DNA from 2 places in the Methylobacterium sp. AC690 genome. Region 1 is predicted to be linked to the other one. Evidence: predicted binding sites of a transcription regulator. Region 1 holds the regulator's gene; the other holds the start of a gene.

What was found. Region 1 encodes PhoB, which activates phosphate uptake and scavenging genes when phosphate is short. Its sites were predicted from a motif close to TGTCATNNANCTGTCAT; they were not measured.
Region 2: the regulator PhoB is predicted to act here: its motif matches at 1,950-1,966, upstream of ppk2 (polyphosphate kinase 2).

What each region holds. Positions count from the first base shown of each region.
Region 1 covers NZ_CEEDOX010000008.1:34,268-38,112, reverse strand. Annotated here, with positions in the region: gene AC0IY1_RS10945 (SDR family NAD(P)-dependent oxidoreductase) at 1-555, shown strand, start outside; gene AC0IY1_RS10940 (matrixin family metalloprotease) at 648-1,688, shown strand; gene phoB (phosphate regulon transcriptional regulator PhoB) at 1,746-2,450, opposite strand; gene phoU (phosphate signaling complex protein PhoU) at 2,480-3,205, opposite strand; gene pstB (phosphate ABC transporter ATP-binding protein PstB) at 3,292-3,845, opposite strand, start outside.
Region 2 covers NZ_CEEDOX010000015.1:103,567-107,411, reverse strand. Annotated here, with positions in the region: gene AC0IY1_RS18185 (ABC-F family ATP-binding cassette domain-containing protein) at 13-1,638, shown strand; gene AC0IY1_RS18180 (hypothetical protein) at 1,690-1,818, opposite strand; gene ppk2 (polyphosphate kinase 2) at 2,007-2,924, shown strand; gene AC0IY1_RS18170 (enoyl-CoA hydratase/isomerase family protein) at 3,021-3,845, shown strand, end outside.

The DNA of each region.
Region 1 (3,845 bases):
GTGAACAACACCGGCATCTTCGAGCCGAAGCCCTTCTTCGAGATCTCGGACGAGGACTGGCACCGGTTCTTCGACACCAACGTGATGAGCGGCGTGCGCCTCGCCCGGGCCTACACCCCCGGCATGGTCCAGCGCGGCTGGGGCCGGGTGGTCTTCATCTCCAGCGAATCCGGCGTGAACATCCCGGTGGAGATGGTGCATTACGGAATGACCAAGACCGCCCAGCTCGCGGTCGCGCGGGGACTCGCCGAGACGGTGTCGGGCAGCGGCGTCACCGTGAACAGCGTGCTGCCGGGGCCGACCCTGTCGGAGGGCGTCGCCGAGTTCATGAAGAGCATGGCCCAGGGGCAGGACGGCGGAGCCGGGGGCGAGGTCGACCTCGACGCCGCCGGAAGGGCTTTCGTGGCCGAGCACCGCCCGACCTCGCTGATCGGTCGTCTCGCCACCGTCGAGGAGGTGGCCAGCATGGTCGCCTACCTCTGCAGCCCGGCCGCCAGCGCCACCAGCGGCGCGGCCCTCCGGGTCGATGGCGGCGTGGTGCGCAGCATCGTCTGAGGACGCGCCGCCCGGTGCGCGGCGGCGGGTGCGGTAAGGATTTCGCAACCTCTGCCGCCGACCCTGGCCCGAAGAGACGGGAGGGCCAAGCGATGGGGGATTATGCGCTGGAAGGTCCGCGCTGGGGCACGGGCGCGGCGGGCACGAGCGGCGGTACCGTCACCTGGGCCGTCGACGGCACGATTCCCACCAGCTTCGTGAGCCTTCTCCAGGCCGCCTTCGCCACCTGGGCGGCGGCCGCCAACATCGCGTTCCAGCAGGTGGCCACGACGGCCAGCGCCCAGATCGACGTCACCCTCGGGGGAATCGACGGGCTCGGCAACACCCTGGGCTATGCCCATTATACCTATAGCGGCCAGCGCATGCAGTCGGTGGAGATCACCTTCGACAGCGGCGAGGGCTGGCACGCCGCCTCCGGCGGGCGGGTGGTCAGCACCCAGAACGTCGATCTCTCCCTGGTGGCGCTGCACGAGATCGGCCACGCGCTCGGCCTCGATCACTACAACACCAAGCCCGAGGTGATGAACGCCATCCTCAACACCAGCATCAAGACCCTGGCGGCCGGCGACCTCGCCGGAATCCAGGCCCTGTACGGCGCGCCGAGCGCTCCGGTGGTGGCCGTGGCCGCACCGTCGAGCCCGGTCGCCGCCTCCACCGCCCCGGCGGTCACGGCGGTGTACCGGTTCTACGACACCCATACGGGGGATCACTTCTACACGACGAGCACCGCCGAGAAGGCGCAGATCCAGCAGACGCTGCCGTGGTTCAACTACGAGGGCACTGCCTGGGCGGCCCCGGCCAAGGGCGCCGACACGGTGGACGTGTTCCGGTTCTTCGACACGGTCTCCAACGCCCACTTCTTCACGACAAGCGTGTCCGAGCGGGACCAGGTCCTGAAGACCGCGCCGAGCTACAAGTACGAGGGCGTGGCCTTCGAGGCCTACGCCGATGCCAGCGCCCCCGGCGGCCTGACCCTGGAGCGCTTCTACAACACCCAGACCGGCCAGCATCACTTCGCCGGCAGCGCCGAGGAGGCCAACGGCATCAATCACGGCGTCGCGGGTCCGGGCTGGGTCGACGAGGGCAAGGCCTTCACCGTCCACCTGCCCACCGACACGATGATGTTCGCCTGAGCGGCGGGGCCGGCCACTCGGCTCGGCGACTTGGCTCAGCCCAGCGACTCGGCCCGGCTACTCGGCTTCGGTCTCGAACATCTCGTCGAAGGAATAGCCCGAGCCGCGCACGGTGCGGATCGGGTCGCTCTGGCGCGGGCGGTTCAGGGCTTTGCGCAGGCGCCCGACATGGACGTCGACGGTGCGCTCGTCGATGTAGACGTCGTGGCCCCAGACGCCGTCGAGGAGCTGCTCGCGGGAGAACACCCGGCCGGGGCTCTGCATCAGGAACTCGAGGAGCTTGAACTCGGTCGGCCCGAGATGGATCTCGCGGCCCTCCCGGCGGATGCGGTGGCTGACCCGGTCGAGCTCGATGTCGCCGGCCACCAGCAGGTTGGCGACGTGGGCGGGCTTGGCCCGGCGCAGCAGGGCGCGGACCCGGGCGAGGAGCTCGGGCACCGAGAACGGCTTGACGATGTAGTCGTCGGCGCCGGTTCCCAGGCCGCGGATGCGGTCGCCCTCCTCGCCCCGCGCCGTCAGCATGATGACCGGCAGCCGCTCGGTTTCGCGCCGGGCGCGGATACGGCGGCAGAGCTCGATCCCCGACAGGGCGGGCAGCATCCAGTCGAGCAGGACGAGGTCGGGCACCTGCTCCTGCAGGCGCAGGTCCGCCTCGTCGCCGCGGGCGGCCGAGTCGACGATGAACCCCTCGGCCTCGAGGTTGTAGCGGAGGAGAAGGGTCAGGGCCTCCTCGTCCTCGACGATCAGGATACGCGTACTCATCGTGCGCTTTCGATCAGACCGGCACGGGGTCAGGCCGCGCCGGGCATGTCCACGGTGGCGTAGTTGGAGGCGTCGTTCTTCGGGCGCTCGCGCTCGGCCAGCAGGTTCTCGCCGGTGACGAGGTAGTGGATCGTCTCGGCGATGTTGGTGGTGTGGTCGCCGATGCGCTCGATGTTCTTGGCCACGAACAGGAGGTGCGTGCAGAACGAGATGTTGCGCGGATCCTCCATCATGTAGGTCAGGAGCTCGCGGAACAGGGAATTGTAGAGGGCGTCGATGGCGTCGTCGCGCTCCCAGACGCCGAGGGCCGCCTTGATGTCGCGGCTGGCATAGGCGTCGAGGACGTCCTTGAGCTGCTCCTGCACCAGGTCGCTCATGTGCTGGACGCCGATGACGATCTTCTGCGGCTGGATCTGGTCGGCGATCGCCACGACGCGCTTGGCGACGTTCTTGGCGAGGTCGCCGATGCGCTCGAGATCGTTCGACACCCGGATCGCCGTCACGGTCTCGCGCAGGTCGATGGCCAGGGGCTGGCGCCGGGCGATGAGCAGGATCGCCCGCTCCTCGATCTCGCGCTGCAGGGTGTCGAGGCGGGTGTCGGCGGCGATCACCGCCTGGGCCAGGGGCGCGTCGCGGCGCACCAGGGCCTCGCCGGCCTCGGTCATCATCTTCTCGGCGATGCCGCCCATCTCGGAGATCGAGCGGCGCAGGTCCTCAAGGTCCGTATCGTAGGATTTGACGATGTGGTCGGGCATGGGTCTCGCTCCTCGATCGGGCCCGCCTGTCCGGTGCCCGCCCTGGCGGTGATGTGGGGCGCGGGCCGATCCCGGCCGGCGGAGGATCAGCCGAAGCGGCCGGTGATGTAGTCCTGCGTCTGGCGCTTCTCCGGGTTCATGAAGATGCGCGTCGTCGGGCCGAATTCCACCAGCTCGCCGAGATACATGAAGGCGGTGAACTGCGAGATGCGCGCCGCCTGCTGCATGTTGTGCGTGACGATGACGATGGTGAATTCCGAGCGCAGCTGCTCGATCAGCTCCTCGATGCGGCCGGTGGAGATCGGGTCGAGGGCCGAGGTCGGCTCGTCGAACAGGATCACCTCGGGGCGCTGGGCCACCGTGCGGGCGATGCAGAGGCGCTGCTGCTGGCCGCCCGAGAGGCCCATGCCGGACTGCTTGAGCTTGTCCTTCACCTCGTCCCAGAGGGCGGCCTTGCGCAGGGATTCCTCGACGCGCACGTCGAGGTCGGCCTTGGGCAGCTTCTCGTAGAGGCGCAGGCCGAAGGCGACGTTGTCGTAGATCGACATTGGGAACGGGGTCGGCTTCTGGAACACCATGCCGATGCGCGAGCGCAGCTCGTTGAGGTCGACCTTGGAATCCAGCACGTTCTGGCCGTCGA
Region 2 (3,845 bases), on a different contig from region 1:
ACGAGCCCCCGCATGATTCAGATCGAAGACCTCACCTTCAGCGCCTGGGGCCGGCGCTTCTTCGATCGCGCCAGCGTCGCGGTTCCGCCCGGCTCCAAGGTCGGGCTGGTGGGCCGCAACGGCGTCGGCAAGTCGACCCTGTTCAAGATCATCCTCGGCGAGCTGCAGCCCGACGGCGGCGCCATCCTGCTGCCGAAGACCGCCCGCGTCGCTTCGGTCGACCAGGAACACCCCGCGACCCCCGTCAGCCTGATCGACACGATCCTGGCGGCCGACGTGGAGCGCGACGCCCTGAACGCCGAGCTCGAGACCGCCGCGCCCGAGCGCCTGGGCGAGATCTATGCCCGCCTCATCGAGATCGATGCCGACCGGGCCCCGGCCCGAGCCGGCGAGATCCTCTCCGGTCTCGGCTTCTCGGTGGAGGACCTGACCCGGCCGATGGCGGAGTTCTCCGGCGGCTGGCGCATGCGCGTGGCCCTGGCCGCCGCGCTCTTCGCCGAGCCGGACATGCTGCTCCTCGACGAGCCCACCAACTACCTCGACCTCGAGGGCGCCCTCTGGCTGGAGGCGCGGTTGAAGCGCTACCCGCACTCGGCCCTGATCATCAGCCACGACCGCGAGCTCCTGAACAACTCGGTGGACGCGATCCTGCACGTGGCCGGCGGCAAGCTCGAACTCTACACGGGCGGCTACGACGACTTCGAGAAGCGCCGGGCCGAGAAGGCCCGCCTCCAGGCCTCGACCAAGCAGAAGCAGGAAGCCGAGCGCGCGCACCTGCAGAGCTTCATCGACCGCTTCAAGGCCAAGGCCTCGAAGGCGGCCCAGGCGCAGTCCCGCGTCAAGCGCCTCGCCAAGTTGGAGCCGATCGCCACCACCATTGAGGAGCACGTGGCGCCGTTTCACCTGCCCTCGCCGAAGCGGCCGCTGGCCCCGCCCCTGATGCACCTCACCGACGCCACCATCGCGTATGGCGACGACGCGCCGGTGCTGCGGGACCTCAACCTGACCCTCGACGTCGACGACCGCATCGGATTGCTGGGCGTCAACGGCGCGGGCAAGTCGACCTTCGCCAAGATGGCGGCGGGCGCCCTCACGGTGCGCGACGGGCGCATGGTGCGGGAAGGGCGCGTGCAGGTCGGCTGGTTCCACCAGCACCAGATCGAGGCTCTCGACCCGAAGGACACGCCGCTGGCGATCATCCGGCGCGAGCGTCCGGACGACAGCGAGTCGGCGCGGCGCGCCAAGCTCGCGAGCTTCGGCCTGGCCTTCGACAAGCAGGAGACGACGGTGGATGCGCTCTCGGGCGGCGAGCGGGCGCGGCTGCTGCTCAATCTGGTCGCGATGCAGGCGCCGCACCTGCTCATCCTCGACGAGCCGACCAACCACCTCGACATCGACAGCCGGAGGGCACTCCTCGACGCGCTGAACGATTACGGTGGGGCGGTCATTCTCATCACCCACGACCGCTCGCTGATGGAGCTGGTGGCGGATCGCCTGTGGCTGGCGGCCGACAACACGGTCAAGCCCTTCGCGGGCGACATGGACGACTACGCGAAGTTCGTGCTCGACCGGACCCGCGCCGGCCAGCGTGCGCCCGGCCAGGGACGCGAGAAGAAGGCCAAGCGCCGGGCAGCCTGAGCCGCGCCGGGATTCTGGAGCCGGGCGGCCGAAGCCGCCCGGAGGGAAACCTTACTTCCGCAGGATCTTGGTCACGAGGCGACCGAGCGGCGTGCCGGAATCGTAGTTGCGGTCGTCGCGGACCACGGGACGGTCCTCGTTGCCGAGGAGCTTGGTGACGATGCGTCCGATCAGGCTCATGGGTGGACCCTCTTGATGTGTGGGGCGCCGGGCGAGCCAGGCTCGCGAAATGGCGCAGCTTGCCCTTCAACCCGCAGGGTGCGGTCCCCGTTCCCTCGGATCGTCGCCGGCTCACCAGGCCGTATCAAGCCTGTCATGATGCCGTGATCTAAGCGCGGCCGGCATTTCGGCGGAGACGGGGCTTCCACATGGACGGCGGGCAGCGGGCAGCGGAGGTCGAGGCGATCCGCCGGGAGGTCGCCGACGATTTCGACGAGGAACTCGAACTCGAGATGGAGGACGAGCGCCTGGAGCGCCTGGCCGACGAGCTCGGACAGCCCGCCCGTCCGCCCGGCCTCGACCGCAAGGTTTATTTCCGCGAGCTGTTCCGCCTGCAGCACGAGCTGGTGCGCCTGCAGGACTGGGTCCAGGCTCAGAAGCTGCGCGTCGTCGTGATCTTCGAGGGCCGCGACTCCGCCGGCAAGGGCGGGGTGATCAAGCGCATCACCCAGCGGCTCAACCCGCGCGTCTGCCGCGTCGCGGCGCTGCCCGCCCCGAGCGAGCGCGAGCGCACGCAATGGTACTTCCAACGCTACGTCTCGCACCTGCCGGCCGCCGGCGAGATCGTGCTGTTCGACCGGTCCTGGTACAACCGCGCCGGCGTCGAGCGCGTGATGGGCTTCTGCTCGCCCGACGAGGTGGAGGAGTTCTTCCGCTCCGTGCCCGAGTTCGAGCGCATGCTGACCCGCTCGGGCATCCTCGTGCTGAAATACTGGTTCTCGATCACCGACGAGGAGCAGGAATTCCGCTTCAACATGCGCATCCACGATCCGCTGAAGCAGTGGAAGCTCTCGCCGATGGACGTGCAGTCCCGCCGCCGGTGGGAGGACTACACCAAGGCCAAGGAGGACATGCTCGCCCGGACGCACATCCCCGAGGCGCCGTGGTGGGTGGTCGAGGCCGTCGACAAGAAGCGCGCCCGGCTCAACTGCATCAGCCACCTCCTGGCGCAGATCCCCTACGGCGACGTCGCGCATCCGCCGGTGCACCTGCCGGACCGCGAGCGTCACGCGGACTACATCCGCCACCCGGTGCCGGACGCGATGTTCGTGCCGTCCGTGTTCTGAGGCGGGGCGGGGCGGGGCGCCGGCCGCTTGCTCCGGCCGGCCCCGATGGGCGAGAGGGAGGATCACGCATCCGCGCCCGGCGCCCAGGGACCCTGCATGACCACGTCCGACGCGACTCATACCGACGAGCTTCTCTTCACGGTCGAGGGCGGCATCGCGCGGCTCACCCTCAACCGGCCGCAGGCGCGCAACGCGCTCACCTTCGGGATGTACCAGGGCCTGATCGACGCCTGCGCGCGCATTGAGGCGGAGGGGCGTGTCAAGGCGCTGGTCATCGCGGGGGCGGGCGAGAAGGCTTTCGCGGCCGGCACCGACATCGCCCAATTCCGGAGCTTCACGAGCGCGCAGGACGCGATCGACTACGAGCGCTTCATGGACCGGGTCATGGGTGCACTCGAGCGCCTGTCCGTGCCCACCATCGCGGCGATCGCCGGCGCCTGCACGGGCGGAGGTGCGGCCATCGCGGCGGCCTGCGACCTGCGCCTGGCCACCCGCGATGCCCGCCTGGGCTTTCCCATCGCCCGCACCCTGGGCAACTGCCTCTCCCTCGGCAACCTGCGCCGCCTCTCGGCCCTGATCGGCCCGGCGCGGGTCAAGGACATGATCTTCACCGCCCGCCTCGTCGGGGCCGAGGAGGCCCTGGCCATCGGGCTCGTCGGCGAGGTCGTGACGGATGCGGAGGCCCTGGCGGCCCGCGCCACGGAACTCGCGACCCTGGTGGCCGGTCACGCGCCGCTCACCCTGCGGGCGACCAAGGAGGGCCTGCGCCGCCTCCGGGACACGGACGATGCGGGCCAAGACCATCTCGGCCAAGACCATTCCGGCCAAGACCGTCCCGGCGACGACCTGATCCGCCTCTGCTACACCAGCGCGGATCTTCGCGAGGGCATGGAGGCGTTCCTCGCCAAGCGCCCGCCGGCC